4 regions of the Staphylococcus sp. MSU001 genome follow, and region 4 is predicted to be linked to each of the others. Evidence: predicted binding sites of a transcription regulator. Region 4 holds the regulator's gene; each other region holds the start of a gene.
The links. The regulator Rex, encoded in region 4, represses fermentation and respiration genes when NADH is low (regulators of the CRP and FNR family bind a similar motif). The targets are predictions, from matches to a motif close to TTGTGAAATATTTCACAA.

Region 1 (4,768 bases), on a different contig from region 4:
CTAATTGTGAAGGTTGTGGTGTTGCAGTTCAATCAGGTAAAACTGGACAAGAAATTTATAATGAAAATTTCTATGGAGGGATCTTCCGTGATTAACCTTGAACAATTAAGTCAATACCAAGATAGCTTAGGCTATCTTGGTCAACAAATGAATTTTCCAGAAAAAATGACATTTCACCCAAAAATATTTGAAGAAACCATTTCTAAGTCTCATCCTGGCTATGAAGAATTGCTTGCATATAGAGAAATCATGATGAATTATACTTTGTCAGAAATTAAAGCTATCTATACAGATACATTTGATTTTAGTAAAAAACACCCACTCTATATGACATTTAATAAATTTGACACGCAAAAGGAACGTGGACAAATGCTAGCTAAATTGAAGGTTTTATACGAAATGTTTGGACTAAAAATGGTTGATAATGAATTATCTGATTTTCTTCCATTGATGCTACAGTTTTTGCAAGTTGCTGATTTTAAAAATGATAGTCGAGCACAGGAAAACCTTCAACTAGTCATTATGATTATTGAAGATGGCACATATGAAATGGCAAATACCCTTGCTGAAAACAATAATCCCTATGCATATGTTGTCAGTGCATTAAGAAAAACGTTAAAAGCGTGTATCATGCCTTTGAAAGAGGTGGAAAATCATGCTTAATCAATTTGTATGGGTTATTTATCCATATTTATGTTTAGCAATATTTGTTATTGGACATATCGCAAGATATAAATACGATCAATTTTCATGGACAGCAAAGTCGAGTGAAATGATTGAAAAGAAACAATTAAAATGGGGAAGTTTACTTTTTCATTTAGGTATTATTCCGGTGTTCTTTGGTCATGTTGTGGGATTATTGATTCCCGCTAATTGGTTAGAGGCGATAGGTGTAAATAATCATATCTATCATATAGGTGCAGTTTATATAGGTAGTGTTTTTGGTATAATAACATTAATAGGAATGTTGTTGCTAACTTTAAGACGACTATCCATCAAAAATGTTAGACGATTAAGTTCATTTTCAGATATATTCGTGAATCTCGTTTTGTTGATTATTTTAATAATGGGTTGTTATTCTACGCTTGTAACCAATGCGATTCAACCTGAATTTGATTATCGTCAAACCATTGCGATATGGTTTAGACATTTATTCATGTTTTCTCCAAATGCTGACTTAATGTTAAACGTGCCTTGGTCGTTTAAACTGCACATATTATTAGGGTTTATAGTATTTGCGTGTTGGCCATTTACTCGTTTAGTACATGTTTGGAGTGTACCACTGTCTTATATGAATAGAAGATACATTGTTTATCGCAAAAACAAAATTTAATTTATTATGAGGTGAAAGTGTGGAACCAGAATCTTTAAAACATAATCAACATTTACAAATGAATTTAGATAAGTTGAGAGCGCAAGAGGGTTATGATTTTGGTGGTATCGCTTTATATGATTATCATCACACTTCATCACCAATTAAATGGCAATATGTTTCAGGTAATACAAATGATAGATATAAACTTATCATTTTGAGAAAGGGTAGAGGGCTTGCTGGAATGGTGATGAAAACCGGTAAACGTATGGTTATTGCTGATGTAGATACAGCTTTATCTCCAGAAGAGAAAGTTAAATTTCCAATCATTCTTAGTGAGTCATTGACAGCTGTAGTTGCAGTACCTTTATGGTTAGAAAATTCAATGTATGGCGTTTTACTATTAGGTCAAAGAAATCATCAGCCGTTACCTCAGTCATTGGACCAACTTAATATTGAAAAACAAATCGGTATTTTTACAGAAATAAACTAGGTGGTAAATATGTTGGAGCAAACTGATTTAAGTTTAGAGCAATTACTTAAGAATTATTATGAAACCACGAACGAGAAAATTGTATTTGTTAATAGGTATGGAAAAATTATTGCTATGAATGACGCAGCAAAAGATATTTTAACTGAAGAAGATAATTATAATGCTATGACAAATGCGATTTGTCATCGATGTGAAGGATACTCTAATGAATATGATGTACAATCGTGTAAAGATTGTTTTTTAGAAACAACGCAATTACAACATTCAAATTTCCAAGTATTTATGAAGACAAAAGATAACGAAATTAAGCCTTTTACAGCTATGTATCAAAATATTGATGAACAAAGAGGTATTAGTGCATTTACATTACAGAATGTGGCGCCCCAGATTGAAAGGCAAGAAAAGATGTATCAACAAAAAATGTTACATCGTTCAATTCAAGCACAAGAAAATGAACGGAAGCGTATTTCTAGAGAATTACATGATAGTGTAATACAGGATATGCTCAATATAGATGTTGAACTAAGGCTTTTGAAGTATAAGCACAAGGATAAGGTGTTAGCTGAAACATCTCAACGTATAGAAGGACTATTATCACAGCTTATTGATGATATTAGAAATATGTCTGTTGAATTACGACCTTCTTCTCTCGATGATTTAGGTATTGAAGCAGCTTTTAAATCATATTTTAAACAGTTTGAAGAAAATTATGGTATGCATATTAAATATGATTCAAACATTAAAGGCATGCGGTTTGATAGTGAAATTGAAACAGTTGTTTATCGTGTAGTTCAAGAGGGGTTATTTAATGCTCTAAAGTATGCTGGGGTTAATGAAATTGAGGTAAGTACGCATAGTGATGGTAAGCAGCTTGTAGCAGAGGTTGTGGATCGAGGTAAGGGGTTTAGTTTAGATCATCATCCTAAAGGCACTGGACTTGGATTATACGGGATGAGAGAACGTGCAGATTTAGTTAACGGTCACGTTAATATAGAGACACATATTAATAGAGGTACTATAATTACATTAGATATACCGATTTAAGTTGATGATGTAAGTTGGGGGAATTGAAGTGAAAATAGTTATAGCGGATGACCATGCAGTTGTTAGGACAGGATTTTCAATGATATTAAATTATCAAGAAGATATGGAAGTTGTTGCAACTGCAGCTGACGGGGTTGAAGCTTACCAAAAAGTGTTAGAACATCAACCAGATGTTTTAATATTAGATTTGAGCATGCCACCAGGAGAGTCTGGCTTAATCGCAACCAGTAAAATTTCTGAAAGTTTTCCTGAAACTAAAATTTTAATACTTACGATGTTTGATGACGAAGAATATTTATTTCATGTGTTAAAAAGTGGTGCTAAAGGATATATTTTAAAGAATTCACCTGATGAGCAATTAATATTGGCCGTACGTACAGTATATCAAGGTGAAACTTATGTTGATATGAAATTGACGACGTCTTTAGTCAATGAGTTTGTCAATCAATCTCAAACGGATGAAGTATCATCCTCTTCAGATCCATTTAAAATTTTATCGAAACGAGAGTTAGAAATATTACCTCTTATAGCTAAAGGCTATGGCAATAAAGATATTGCAGAAAAGTTGTTTGTATCAGTGAAAACGGTAGAAGCACATAAAACGCATATTATGACGAAACTAAATTTAAAGAGTAAACCTGAATTAGTTGAATATGCCTTAAAGAAAAAATTATTAGAATTTTAAGTATATCATGATTGATTATTAGGGCTTACTTAGTCTATGGCTAAGTAGTCCTTTTTTTGTAGCTTTATATAGGGAAAAATAAAAGTAGAATCAGGGGATATCCTTATGTTCATAATTTCACAAACATATTAAAATGTATTTGTGATTGGTACTTTGTTTATAATTTTGTTTTATATGATTAATTTTGACCTCTTATTAAGCCCTCACAAAGTACCAATACACCTTATAATTAAATCAGATGAAGGTGAATCAAAATGAACATGAAAAAGGGTGTTTCTCAGCTTACGTTACAGACATTGAGTTTGGTCGCTGGTTTTATGGCATGGAGTATCATTTCTCCATTAATGCCATTTATTTCACAAGATGTTGATATTTCTCCGGGACAAATATCTGTCATTTTAGCTATTCCTGTTATTTTAGGTTCTGTACTACGTGTGCCATTTGGGTACTTAACTAATATTGTAGGAGCTAAATGGGTGTTTTTCTGGAGTTTTATTGTATTATTACTTCCAATTTTTCTTTTAGGTCAAGCTCAATCACCCGGTATGCTAATGCTATCAGGATTCTTTCTAGGAATTGGTGGCGCAATTTTTTCAGTGGGTGTTACTTCTGTACCCAAATACTTTTCAAAAGACAAAGTTGGTTTAGCAAATGGTATATATGGTGTAGGTAATATTGGTACTGCAGTATCCTCATTTTGTGCCCCAGTGTTAGCAGGTGCAATTGGGTGGCAAAATACAGTTCGTAGTTATTTAATTATTCTTAGTATATTTGCAATTTTAATGTTTCTTTTAGGGGATAAAAATGAGCCAAAAGTGAAGATTCCTTTGATGGCTCAAGTCAAAGACCTATCTAAGAATTATAAGTTGTATTATTTAAGTTTGTGGTATTTTATTACTTTTGGAGCTTTTGTGGCTTTTGGGATTTTTTTACCGAACTTCCTAGTTGATCATTTTAGTATTGATAAAGTTGATGCGGGTATTCGTTCAGGTATATTTATAGCACTAGCGACGTTCCTGAGACCCGTTGGCGGAGTTATAGGTGATAAATTTAATGCGGTACAAGCGCTTATCATCGACTTCGTGATAATGATTATTGGTGCACTTATTTTAAGCTTATCTAGTCATATTGTTCTGTTTACAATAGGCTGTTTAGCAATTAGTATCTGTGCGGGTATAGGTAATGGTTTAATATTTAAATTAGTACCTTCATACTTTTCTAAAGAAGCAGGTTC
Region 2 (4,768 bases), on a different contig from region 4:
ATCACTAAACTAAATTAACGAAGTGCCTTATGCACAAAGATTATAATATGACTCAATATACTCTACCAATGGAAACTTCAGTTCTTATCCCCACAAATGATATTTCACGACATGTAAATGATATTATAGAAACAATTCCCGAGACTGAATTCGATGAATTCATTTGTTTGGACAATCAAAGACTAGGATTTAAAAGATATGCCTATCATCATGATAAAAATGGTTTTAAACGAGACTTTAAATAATATGAATGTGATGATTGTTCCGAATGTCCTCTGAAACATCAATGAATGAACTTTAATTCAAAACAAATAAAAAAATAATGAAGAATTATAATTGGGAATATTTTAAAGACAAAATTAATAAAAAGTTTTCAGAACTAAAAAATTTGATGTGGAGCCTGTTTTTGGATTTATGAAGGCTATATTGTGTTACACTCGAATGTCCGTTCGAGGGATAAATAAAGCCAAAAGAGAACTAGGATTTGTACTAATGGCACTTGATATAAGAAAAGTAACAGCTCAATGAGCTGAAAATAATCAAAAATTTATAAAAAAGACAATTTCGATATTTTTCAATAGAAATTGTCCTTATTTACTTATCTTGGAACTTTATGTCCCAGCCTACTTAATGCTCGATGATATTGTTTAGATAGTGAATGCGGTTCATTATAAAATAGTTTGTGCTTTAAAATGATGGAGTAAAGTGTCGTTTCAATTGCAACATATATTATAAATTAGTTAATAATATATGTTTTAATTTTGATCTCAATGCCATCCTAGAAAACCATATCCATGCCATTAGGGAAATCCCCGATTTTAAATTTAAATGTGAATTACATCACAAAAAACTGAAGTTTTGTTATAAGATGAACATGAAGAGAGAAATACAAAATGATTAAATTTCTGACCTTTTATAAAGTTACATTGTGTTTTGTATTAAAAATTTATATTGATAAAAGGGGCATTTAAAGTATGGCAAAACAAAAACTTGTAATGATTGGTAACGGCATGGCAGGGTTAAGAACGATAGAAGAGATTTTAGAACGTTCACAATCACAATTTGATATTACTATTATTGGAAAAGAACCTTATCCGAACTATAACAGAATTATGTTATCCAATATTTTACAGAAGAAAATGACCGTCGAAGATACGATTATGAATTCTTATGATTGGTATCAAGAGAATAATATTGAATTTATAAATAATGATCCAGTGGAAAAAGTTGATAAAGAAAACAAAATAGTTACTACTTCTAAAGGTATTGAAGTAGAGTATGACATTTGTATTTTCGCTACTGGATCAAAAGCTTTTGTATTACCTATACCGGGTTCAAATCTTCCCAGTGTCATTGGATGGCGAACAATTGATGATACAAATAAAATGATTGAAATTGCCCAAACGAAAAAACGTGCAGTTGTCATTGGTGGAGGTCTTCTAGGCTTAGAATGTGCTAGAGGACTTCTAGATCAAGGAATGGAAGTGACAGTTCTTCATTTAGCTGATTGGCTCATGGAAATGCAATTGGATCGTAAAGCTGGAGAAATGCTTAAAGCAGATTTAGAAAAGCAAGGTATGAAGATTGAACTTCAAGCAAATTCTAAAGAAATCATTGGTGATAAAGATGTTGAAGCCATTAAATTAGCTGACGGTCGGGTGATTGAAACAGATTTAGTAGTCATGGCTGTTGGTATCAGACCTTATACTGAAGTTGCTAAAGATAGTGGATTAGATGTCAATAGAGGTATTGTTGTAAATGATTATATGCAAACATCTGATTCTCATATTTATGCAGTCGGTGAATGTGCCGAACATGATGGGAAAGTTTATGGTTTGGTGGCGCCACTCTATGAACAAGGTAAAGTGCTAGCAGATTATTTAACTGGTAAAGAAACAAAAGGTTATAAAGGATCTACTACTTTCACTTCACTTAAAGTATCTGGTTGCGATTTATATAGCGCAGGGCAAATTGTTGAAGATGAAGATATCCATGGTGTAGAAATCTTTAATAGTGTCGACAATATTTACAAAAAAGTGTATTTAAGTCAAGGTCAAGTCGTTGGTGCTGTCTTGTATGGTGATACTGATGATGGATCACGATTTTATAATATGATGAAAAAACATGAAACGCTTGAAGATTATACACTTGTTTCTTTATTGCATAAAGGTGATGAAGATGCGGGGACATCTATCGCTGATATGTCTGATGATGAAACGATTTGTGGATGTAATGGTGTTGATAAAGGAACAATTGTCAATGCTATAACAACTAAAGGCTTAACGTCTGTAGATGAAGTAACTAAAGTAACAAAAGCAGGTAATTCATGTGGTAAGTGTAAAGGTCAAATTGGTGAGTTATTACAATATACATTAGGTGACGACTTTATTGCAGCAAAACCAACAGGTATTTGTCCATGTACTGATTTAACAAGAGACCAAATTGTAACTCAAATCAGAGCTAAAAATCTCAAAACATCAAAAGAAGTACGACACGTTCTTGATTTCAAAGATAAAGATGGTTGTCCTAAATGTCGACCAGCAATTAATTATTATTTAAATATGGTTTATCCTTTTGAACATCGAGATGAAAAAGACTCTCGCTTCGCTAATGAAAGATATCATGCAAATATACAAAATGATGGTACTTTCTCAGTGATCCCTCAAATGCGCGGTGGCGTTACAGATGCTGATCAACTTATTCGATTAGGGGAAGTTGCTAAAAAGTATAACGTACCACTTGTTAAAGTAACAGGTTCGCAACGTGTAGGTTTATATGGATTGAAGAAAGAAGAATTACCACAAGTTTGGAAAGATTTAGGAATGCGTTCTGCTTCTGCTTATGGTAAAAAGACGCGTTCTGTTAAAAGTTGTGTTGGTAAAGAGTTTTGTCGTTTTGGTACACAATACACAACTCGACTAGGAATAAGACTTGAAAAAACATTTGAATATATTGATACCCCTCATAAATTTAAAATGGGAGTATCAGGTTGTCCGAGAAGTTGTGTAGAGTCTGGTGTTAAAGATTTTGGTGTCATATCTGTTGAAAACGGCTACCAAATATTTATCGGAGGTAATGGTGGCACTGATGTTACTGTAGGTAAATTGTTAACGACAGTTGAAACCGAAGATGAAGTGATTCAATTATGTGGTGCCCTCATGCAATATTACAGAGAAACAGGTATTTACGCTGAAAGAACAGCACCATGGTTAGAACGTATGGGCTTTGAAAATGTCAAGAATGTCTTATTAAATCAAGAAAAGCAAAAAGAACTGTATTTAAGAATTATGGAAGCCAAAAAAGCTGTTGAGAATGAACCATGGGAAGCTATTGTTGAAAATAAAGAAGCACAAAAAATCTTTGAAGTTGAGAAGGTGTAAGAATGAAAGCTAAAGAAAAGGTTAAGGTTACAACAATGAATGAAATGATTCCTCAAATAGGCAAAAAAGTCGTTGTAAACGAAAAAGAAATAGGTATTTTTCTCACAGATAATGGTGATTTATATGCCATTGGAAATATATGCCCGCATAAAGAAGGACCGTTGTCTGAAGGGACTGTAAGTGGTGATTATGTTTACTGTCCGTTACACGATCAAAAAATAGCTTTAAAGACTGGAGAAGTACAACAACCTGATACAGGATGCGTAGAAACATATGAAGTAGAAGTTATTAATGGAGATATTTACTTATGTCTATAACTTATCCTGGCACAGTTTATCTAATCGGTGCAGGACCAGGTAATCCAAACTTACTAACTAAAAAAGCTGAACGGTTAATTAGAGCAGCTGACGTGATTTTATTTGATCGTCTCGTGAATCCTTTCATCTTACAGTATGCTTCTTCTCAAACAAAAGTGATTAATGTAGGAAAGAAACCTTATTGTAAACACATTCAACAAGATGAGATTAATCAAAAAATTGTTGAAGCAGCCAAACAATATCGATGTGTGGTGAGACTAAAGGGGGGCGATCCTGCGATTTTTGGTAGAATTACAGAAGAAGTACAAACATTAGAAAATCATCATATTCATTATGAGATTATCCCTGGTGTGACATCAGCAAGTGCTGCTGTAGCAACTATGAATATGGGATTAACGATGCGTTCTATCGCACCGAGTGTGACCTTCTCAACTGGTCATTTTAAAGATTCGGTTAATCACGATACGGATATTAGGAACTTGATTAATGGAGGCACTTTAGCTATTTATATGGGCGTGAAAAGATTAGGTCAAATTATTAAACAAATTGAATCATATACGAATGAAGACTACCCCATTGCAATAGTGTTTAATGCATCCTGCTACAATGAAAAGATTGTTATAGGTCATTTAAGTACAATTGAAGAACAATTGGCTTCCCAAAAACTAGAAGGTCATCCAGGCATATGCATTTTAGGTAATATACTTGATGACACTAATCGTACTTTGTTGAATAATAATGAGGTTGACAAAGGTAATCTATATTTAATCAAGGGAGATAAAGAGCGTGCAATTGCAAAGGCTGAAACTTTATATGATGAAGGAATCCAATGTCTGATTGATTTTGACCATAGCTACCACATTTCTCAACAAAACGTGTATAACGAAATGATTAAACACAAAAGTATTAAAACAATATATGTATAAAACATTTGGGTCTACAAGTTCATTATGAATTTGTAGGCCTTATTTTTTAGGGAATCTCTAATATCAATTAGGACATTCCCTAATATAATGACTTTGTGAAAAAATGTACAATAAAGATAAGGCACAATACCTATGCATTTATAAA
Region 3 (4,768 bases), on a different contig from region 4:
CTTTACCTAGTGATTTCGGTACGATACTAAATGTATTTGAGATACCATCTTTACAGCAATCGTATGGTATTTTAGCTACTGAACTTAGTGAAGATAATGCACCTTTTTGGTCACGACCATGCATTGGGTTTGCGCCAGGTGCAAATGGTTCGCCAGCTTTACGTCCATCTGGTGTGTTACCAGTTTTCTTACCATAAACAACGTTTGAAGTAATTGTTAATACACTCATTGTGTGTTCAGAATTACGGTATGTTTTATGGCTACGTAATTTAGTCATGAAACGTTCAACTAAATCTACTGCAATTTCATCAACACGACTGTCATTATTACCATATTTAGGGAAGTCGCCTTCGATTTCAAAGTCAGTTACAAGACCTTCTTCGTTACGGATAGGTTTAACTTGTGCATATTTAATCGCTGATAAAGAGTCAGCTGCTACAGACAATCCAGCGATACCAGTTGCCATTGTGCGAATAATTTCTGTATCATGTAAAGCCATTTCAAGACGTTCATAGCTATATTTATCATGCATATAGTGAATGATATTTAATGAGTTGATGTATACGCCAGCTAACCAGTCCATCATTTTTTCATATCTTTCGAAGACTTCATCATAATCTAGTACGTCTGATTTAATACCTTCATAACTAGGCCCAACTTGTTTACCAGATTTTTCATCTTTACCACCATTGATAGCGTAAAGTAATGCTTTAGCTAAGTTAGCACGTGCACCGAAGAATTGCATTTGTTTACCAATCTTCATGGCAGATACACAGCAAGCGATACCATAATCATCGCCATAGCTTTCACGCATTAAGTCATCATTTTCATATTGGATTGAGCTCGTTTTAATACTCATTTTAGCACAATAGATTTTGAAGTTTTCAGGTAAGCGAGTAGACCATAACACTGTTAAGTTTGGTTCTGGTGCTGGACCTAAATTATCTAATGAGTGTAAGAAACGGAATGAGTTTTTAGTTACCATTGGACGTCCGTCAATACCTACACCACCGATAGATTCAGTTACCCAAGTTGGATCTCCAGAGAATAATTCATTATATTCAGGCGTACGCGCGAATTTAACGATACGCAATTTCATAATGAAGTGGTCAATGATTTCTTGAACTTCTTGTTCAGTGATGTCACCATTTTGTAAATCACGTTCAGCATAAATATCTAAGAATGTTGAAGTACGTCCTAAACTCATTGCTGCACCATTTTGTTCTTTGATAGCAGCTAAATATGCTAAGTATAACCATTGCACAGCTTCTTTGAAGTTAGTAGCAGGACGGCTAATATCAAATCCATATTTTTGACCTAATTCTTTTAAATCTTGAAGTGAACGATATTGCTCTGATAATTCTTCACGTAAACGAATTACATCTTCAGACATTTCAGTAGACATTGTGTTAAAGTCTTTAAGTTTTTGTTCCATTAAGAAGTCTACACCGTATAAAGCAACACGACGATAGTCTCCGATAATACGTCCACGTCCGTATGCATCTGGTAAACCAGTAATAATACCAGCTTTACGACAATTTAACATTTCTCTTGAATATGCATCGAATACACCTTGGTTGTGTGTTTTACGATATTCAGTGAAGATTTTTTCTGTTTCTGGATCTAATTCGTAACCGTACGCTTCACATGCTGCTTTTGCCATACGAATACCACCGAATGGTTGCATAGAACGTTTGAATGGTTTTTCAGTTTGAACACCAACAACTTTTTCTAAATCTTTGTCTAAGTAACCAGCGTCATGAGAAGTGATTGTCGATGCCACTTTAGTATCCATGTCCCACATGCCACCGCGCTCACGTTCTTCTTTTGATAATTGCATTACTTGATCCCATAAAGTTTCAGTTGCTTTTGTAGGACCTTCTAAAAATTCATCGTCACCTTCATATAATGAATAGTTCAATTGTATGAATTCTCTCACGTCTATATTTTTATTCCAACGACCTGTTTTAAATCCTTGCCAAGCATTAGTATGATTATTTGTTTCTAACATACTCTCCGCCTCCATTTCGTATTGTTAACGTTTTCAACGACAGTATACCATGAATTATGTGATTAATTTCACATAATTTGTGGCATATTTTCTACTAAAGTTTGTATAAATTACGAACCTGTGACAGAAGTTATAACAGTTTGTGAATAAATTATCCTGTTACATAACAGTTTTCTGAAAAATTCCTTCTATAATGAAACCTCATAGCAAGAAAAATTCACTATCTTATAACGAAAAGTAAAACAAAACCTGAGACAATTGTTGTCTCAGGTTTTGTTTATCTATCATTAAATTAGAAACTGGCTTAGTCTTTTTATCTCTGTTACTAATAAGGCTAAATTGAAAAACATATCATAGATATTACAGATGTGCGTTTGAGTGTCCTAACACATAAATTTTATAGACAGTTCAACTTAGAGCTCATAAGCTATATAGGGATTGTACTCAAAATAAATTCTACTCTACCTCATTTTTCACACTCTTAATTTACCTCTTTATTATTATTGATTTAGCTTCTTTCTTTTTAAAAATCCATAAAACTAGAATTAAAAAGATATGAATGTAAAAATTTCTTCTATTGTAATCAAAAAGCGTGAATATTCTAATGCAATAAAAGTTTGATATAATTTCGTTTCTTTCGATTTAACAAAGTAAATAAATCGATTATTTTTACATGTGCGGAAGTGTAACCTCAGACAAACTGGAGGCTCCCTTTAAATTTATCATTATTTTTATGTAGTTCTGCTATGAAGCTTTAGAAACACTTTGTCCTTGTCTAATTTTACTTAGTATCATTGCAATAGTAACCAATAAAGCGCATAAAATATACATCCATTTAAATCCTATCGTATCTGATATTGGCCCCATTAGCACACCTCCTAGTGAAATCCCTAAATCTGCACATGCTATAAACAATCCTAATAACATATTACGTCCTATCTTTGGTAAGACAAAACTTAAATACGTTGTCAATGTAGGATAAACGAGCGCTTGTGTTATTCCAATAAAGATTGCACTTATATATACAAATATACTCAATATTTGTGGTCCAAAAGCTACAATGATTGAAGCAATCATCAGTAACGTTAAGACAATCATCATAAACCGGTGATGCCATAAACCATCAGATGGTACATACTTACGTAAATAAAATCTAGCTATCACTACTGTAATGGCTTGAATTGTAAGGAAAATACCTGCATTCGCGAAACCTTCCCTAACTGTATATAATGGTATAAAAGTACTCATCGCACCAAACACGATAGATGACAAAATCATAATCATACCACTGCAGAAGAGTGCTTTATTTTTAAAAAATTGGACATATACAGTCATTGCATTAAAAGGTAAGACTTCTTCTTTTGGTGCTACCTCTTTTTGTGTATTTGCAAAAGTAGTTCTATAACCAAATAAGGTTGTTGTTACTGCAATAAAAATCATAACAATAGCAAATATGGACATATTTTCCACGTGCCAAATCCCAACTGCAATTAATGGTCCTAATAAATTGGGAATTGTTGAAAATAATGAATAGAGAGATACACCTTCTGAACGATATTTCTCAGGTAAAGCATCTATAATACCCAATTGTAAAGACATTGAGAAGAATGCCGTACACACACCTTGCATGATACGTGCAACCAAATAACCTTCAAGTCCTGTAAACCCATATAATACCAGTGCCATAGCATTAATCAATAATATAATACGCAATACTTTAATCGGACCTACACGAGCAATAATTTGACCAGCCCAAGGGCGAAATAGCATTGCCGTTAGCATATAAGCTCCCATTACAATTCCAATTTTGGTATTCGTCGCCCCCAAGTCATGTCCTCTTAGAGGTATGAAAACATTGAGTATGGCATTCGCACTAAAAAACATCAATGTTAAAATATATAATCTTAAAAAAGGCCAAGACATGGCACCTTTCATATTGTCACTCCTTAGATTGATAGTTGTTTATCAATCAGTTCTCTTGTATAACCATTTTGTTGCCTATGCAATTCACTTATAGATGTCCTAGCTTCGATACAGCCATTTTTAAAAATAAGCAAGTCATCACATATATACGTCGCAGCTTGTATATCATGAGTAATAAAAATATAACTCAGCTGATGTGAGTGACGTAACCTTTTCAATAAATCTAATATTTGTGTTTGCATAGACATATCTAATGAACTAATCGCCTCATCAAATAATATATAATCTGGTTGCATACATATCGCACGTGCAATAGCTACACGCTGTGCTTCTCCACCTGAAAGCATATGTGGATAACAATACAAACAATCAGATTTTAACCCTACTTCACGTAGTAACGCTGTTACATACTCTTCCATATTCTCCTTCGATGTACATCGACACTGATTCATTACTTCAAACAAAATATCTTTGACAGTATGAAAAGGATGCAAAGAAGAAGTATAGTCTTGAAAAACCGCAGCAATTCGATGACGTCTCACTTTTTTAAAATGAACAGGCTGACCGTCCAACGTCACTTGTCCTTGATCTGGTTTTTCTAGTCCTAAAATCATACGACTCAACGTAGACTTTCCACTTCCACTTTCTCCAATAATTGCTATTGATGCACCAGTGGGGCAATCAAATGACACACCTTTAACTAAAGGAATACGTTTATCACGAAATATTGATTTTTTTCCATAAAATTTAATAACATTTTGAACCTTAAGCATTGAAATCACCCCTCAACACTAACTGAAAATAATCATGAATTGTCTTTTTAGTAGATAATAA
Region 4 (4,768 bases):
ATAGAAATATTGTATCATTCATATTCATACTTACCACTTCCTTTAAAAACATCATAATGAGTGTTTTTTTTAAAAGCAAAATTAGGTAAGGTCATGTTACACAGTATGTCACTTTAAGTTACATTGAATATATAAACGTAGTACTAAAAACAAATTACTTTCGTTACACCATGTTAGTAATGAGTATAATAAAAAGATAATCTTGATTTAGTTATCTCATTACAATAATAAATAAGCCTGGGACAATGATTGTTGTCTCAGGCTATCATAATTCTACTAACGAATTTCATTAAATTAAAAACAGTCTTCAAGTTTAGCTCTTTCTTTCAACGATATAGCTAATGGCTACTTAATTTAACTTTTTTCTCGTCAATTTAATCTATAATTAAATTTGCTTAATTTTCTATCCTTAAAAAATCTTTTTATCAACCTTATAACTATAAGTTTTTATGCCTTTTGAATGGTAATAGTCCATGATGCATCATCAAGTTGCTCATAGTTTGTAACTGGATATCCATTTTCTGCAGCCCAATTAGGTAATGCTTCGGTAGCCTGGGTGCAATCGAAATCGATTTTCAATTCATCCCCTTGATTTAAATCATTCATTTTCTTTTGTGCTTCTATTAAAGGAAATGGACAAACCATCCCTACTGTTCCTAATTCGTATACCATTGATATACCTCCTCATTCACTTTATCTAATGTCACATTTGAATAACCAATATTAGCTTTGAGATACTTGTTGTAACTTTTTCATAGGTTTTACAAAAATAAAATAACTCATAAACCAAACACCAATAATCATAGAGGCTAAAGCAATCCATCCTTGCCAACTCATTGTAGCTGTCTCTACTAGACCATTACCGATAGAGCAACCACCTGCAACTGAAGCACCAAATCCCATAAATATGCCACCAAGCGCACTATTGCGAATTGTCTTAATATCTGGCAATCTCCATCTAAATTCTTTAGACCCTTTTGCAGCTATATAAGAACCTATGAATATACCTAGTACCAAAAGCACACCCCAATCAATAAATTTTAAATCTCCTGAAATAAGATAATTTACAAGATTTGCAGATGGTGTTGTTATACCTAAGCCACCCATTCTCCCAGTAGATTCACTCATAGGCCAAGCAAGTAGAGCAATAAAACCTATTGCAATGCCAGCAACAAATGGATGATATCTTTTTTCAAATAGATAATGTCTAATACCACTATATTTTTGTTTAAGTTGGGGCACCATTATTTTAGGCTTTCGAATTGTTTTTACAACAAAAAATATTGTAATTACAGTTAATAACGTGACGAGAATCCATTGTGGTATACCAGTTGTACTCGTCATACTTGTGCTGACTTGTGTCGGTTTATTTATTTGATTCATTATTGGAAGAAGTACCCCAGTTTTAGTTACGGCTGAAGTCAATGCATAAAATATTAATGCCACCCAACTTCCAATTAACCCTTCACCAGCCCTATACCAAGTTCCAGTCGCGCATCCTCCAGCTAATACTATTCCTATTCCAAAAACAAAGGATCCCAAAATAGTTCCTATAACTGGAAATGTTTCTGCTGGAACCTCAATAATATTCAAGTTCTTTAGAATAAGTAAACCAATACTTTGGACTGTAATAGCAATAAGCAATGCATAAAACATTTTGTTACTCTTTTGAACGTACATATCTCTAAATCCACCAGCTAAACAAAATCTTGTTCTCTGCATTACAAATCCTAGCAATATGCCAACGACTAGTCCGCTTATAATTGTCCAAACCATTTTATCACCTTTTTCCGATATAAATACTAAGGTATTATAGTAGAAAGGACAATATTTTGCAAATTCTTAATTTTCTTTATTATTTTTTAATATAAATATTTTGTGAGTTTGTTTAAGTCATTTTTAGATAAGTTACTAAATTTATACCACTCTCCATCAGAATAATAAATAAACAATTTATTTCCTAATAAACCTTTAGATATTCTATACCGCACAATGCTAGAGAGTTCGAATTGGATATTGAATGGATTATTGTTTTGATTATATGCCTGAAACTCCAACTTATTTTCACGTATCAACAATATACCAGGAACTGTCATTATTCTAGGAATATGTGGTTTGAAATTACAATTTATTTCTTGAGTCACTTGTTTCAATCTCCCATTTCAATAAATATCAACTTACAATTTTTGTTAAAAAAGTTTCGTATTTATAATCTATTGTAACTGTTTAATATAAAAAAAGCACTCTCAATTGAGAGTACTATGTTAAAGTGATTTTTATTAATTATTTACTATAATTTTTCATGAAGAACAATAATGATTGTAACTCTATACCAAAGTCAATATGATGTACTTGGACATCTTGGGGTGTTTTAATTCGACGTGGTGTAAAGTTTAGTATACCTTTAACACCGGCTTTCACAAGTTCATCAGCAACTTGTTGAGCTACATTATCTGGTGTTGTTAAAATGACTACATCAATATCTTCTGATTCTAATGTCGTTTTGATATCATCGCTATGTTTTACCACAACGTCACCAATATTTTCACCTATAATATCTGATCTAATATCAAAAGCTTCAGTAATTGTCATCTCATCATGTATTGAAAAGTTATATGTAAGTAATGCACGCCCTAAATTACCGATACCTATAATGGCAATTTTAATTTGATCGCTCTCACTTAATTCTGATTTAAAGAATTCAAGCATACTATCTATATTATATCCATATCCTTTTTTTCCTAATTCACCAAAGTATGAAAAGTCTCTTCTTATTGTAGCTGAATCAATTTGTAGTGCTTCACTTATTGTTTTAGAATTAACACGATCTATACCTTTACCTTTCAAAATACTGACAAATCTGTAATATAAAGGTAAACGTTTTAATGTAGCGCGAGGAATTTTAAAATCATCTGACATATATCTAACCCCCTTTTTCGCGTATATTATGCATGTATCTTTAAAATCAGTAAATGAGTTAAAACATATGTTGAATGTCATCTCATAATACAAATAATTGTCTACAACGAATACTTAAACATTATACATTATTAATTTTTAAAAATAAATATCCTAGTTTCATGTGTTCTATGAATACTGTAGAATAGAGGTAATTGAGTTTAACATCATTTCAAGACAACGTACACAATTTATTTTTCTATTTAAAATTCGATAATATAGAATTAACAAAAATTTAAATATTCAAAAACAAATACTTTATATATAGTTTAAACCTATTTCAAATACATAGAAAGGTGAGAATCGAATGATACTTTTACAACTTAATGACATCTCCAAATCGTTCGATGGTGAAGATATCTTCACAGATGTTAATTTTGAGGTGAAAACTGGCGAAAGAATCGGCGTAGTAGGCCGTAATGGAGCTGGTAAATCGACATTAATGAAAATCATAGCAGGTGTTGAAAATTACGATAGTGGTCATATATCAAAAATCAAAAATTTAACAATGAGTTATTTAACTCAGCAAATGACACTCAATTCAGAAGCTACTGTCTTTGAAGAAATGTCTAAGCCCTTTGAACACATTAAAAAAATTGAAAATTTAATTAAGGATGAAACAGATTGGCTTGCACGAAATGGACAAGATTATGAATCCGATGAATATCAATCACATATTGAAAAATATGAAACTTTAACTAATCGTTATGAGCAATTAGATGGTTATCAATATGAAAGTAAAATTAAAACAGTACTGCACGGGCTTAACTTTACAGAAAACGATTTCAACAAGCCTATTAATGATTTTAGTGGTGGTCAAAAAACACGTCTTTCTCTTGCTCAAATGTTACTTAAAGAACCCGATCTACTCCTTCTTGATGAACCAACTAACCATCTAGACATGGAAACAACCAAGTGGTTAGAGGATTACTTAAAGTACTTTAAAGGAGCAATTGTGATTATCAGTCATGATAGATATTTTTTAGATAAAATTGTAACTCAAGTTTATGATGTTGCTCTAGGAAATGTAAAACACTATGTAGGAAACTATGAGCAATTTATAAAGCAACGTAATCAGTATTACGAAAAGCGCATGCAAGAATTTGAAAAGCAACAAGAAGAAATCAAGCGTTTAGAAACCTTTGTAGAAAAAAATATTACTCGTGCATCTACAAGTGGCATGGCTAAGAGTAGACGTAAAACATTGGAAAAAATGGAACGTATTGATAAACCTATGATAGATGCTAGAAGTGCAAATATACAATTTGGCTTCGACCGTAATACTGGTAATGATGTGATGCATATTCATGATTTAAAGATTGGTTACGACTCACCTATTACACGACCTATAAACCTCGAAGTCTTTAAAGGGGATCATATAGCTATCATTGGGCCAAATGGTGTTGGTAAAACAACATTGATAAAAACAATTGCTGAAAAACATCCAAAACTAGGTGGTCAAATTATCTTTGGTGCTAATTTACAAATTGGATACTATGATCAAAAACAAGCTGAATTTAAATCAAATAAAACCATTCTCGATTATGTTTGGGATCAATATCCACACATGAATGAAAAAGATGTACGTGCAGTATTGGGGCGTTTCTTGTTCGTTCAAGAAGACGTTAAAAAAATTATCAATGACTTATCCGGCGGAGAAAAAGCACGATTACAATTAGCACTTTTAATGTTACAACGTGATAATGTTCTTATCTTAGATGAACCGACTAACCATTTAGATATTGATTCTAAAGAAATGCTTGAACAAGCATTGAAAGATTTTGAAGGCACGATTATTTTTGTATCACAT

Region 1: the regulator Rex is predicted to act here: its motif matches at 3,640-3,657, upstream of ACVBFA_RS09750 (nitrate/nitrite transporter).
Region 2: the regulator Rex is predicted to act here: its motif matches at 829-846, upstream of nirB (nitrite reductase large subunit NirB).
Region 3: the regulator Rex is predicted to act here: its motif matches at 2,068-2,085, upstream of pflB (formate C-acetyltransferase).

The regions. Positions count from the first base shown of each region.
Region 1 covers NZ_JBRIKK010000020.1:35,928-40,695, reverse strand. The annotation lists gene narH (nitrate reductase subunit beta) at 1-95, shown strand, start outside; gene narJ (nitrate reductase molybdenum cofactor assembly chaperone) at 88-663, shown strand; gene narI (respiratory nitrate reductase subunit gamma) at 656-1,333, shown strand; gene nreA (nitrate respiration regulation accessory nitrate sensor NreA) at 1,353-1,805, shown strand; gene ACVBFA_RS09760 (sensor histidine kinase) at 1,815-2,849, shown strand; gene nreC (nitrate respiration regulation response regulator NreC) at 2,878-3,534, shown strand; gene ACVBFA_RS09750 (nitrate/nitrite transporter) at 3,789-4,768, shown strand, end outside.
Region 2 covers NZ_JBRIKK010000020.1:45,862-50,629, reverse strand. The annotation lists partial or broken gene ACVBFA_RS09805 (transposase) at 153-631, shown strand; gene nirB (nitrite reductase large subunit NirB) at 975-3,380, shown strand; gene nirD (nitrite reductase small subunit NirD) at 3,383-3,697, shown strand; gene cobA (uroporphyrinogen-III C-methyltransferase) at 3,688-4,623, shown strand.
Region 3 covers NZ_JBRIKK010000002.1:30,407-35,174, reverse strand. The annotation lists gene pflB (formate C-acetyltransferase) at 1-2,011, opposite strand, end outside; gene cntE (staphylopine family metallophore export MFS transporter CntE) at 2,756-3,946, opposite strand; gene ACVBFA_RS01395 (ABC transporter ATP-binding protein) at 3,958-4,707, opposite strand; gene cntD (staphylopine uptake ABC transporter ATP-binding protein CntD) at 4,700-4,768, opposite strand, start outside.
Region 4 covers NZ_JBRIKK010000007.1:98,213-102,980, forward strand. The annotation lists gene ACVBFA_RS04895 (ammonium transporter) at 1-28, opposite strand, end outside; gene ACVBFA_RS04900 (sulfurtransferase TusA family protein) at 448-672, opposite strand; gene ACVBFA_RS04905 (YeeE/YedE family protein) at 724-1,776, opposite strand; gene ACVBFA_RS04910 (hypothetical protein) at 1,863-2,144, opposite strand; gene ACVBFA_RS04915 (redox-sensing transcriptional repressor Rex) at 2,284-2,919, opposite strand; gene ACVBFA_RS04920 (ABC-F family ATP-binding cassette domain-containing protein) at 3,266-4,768, shown strand, end outside.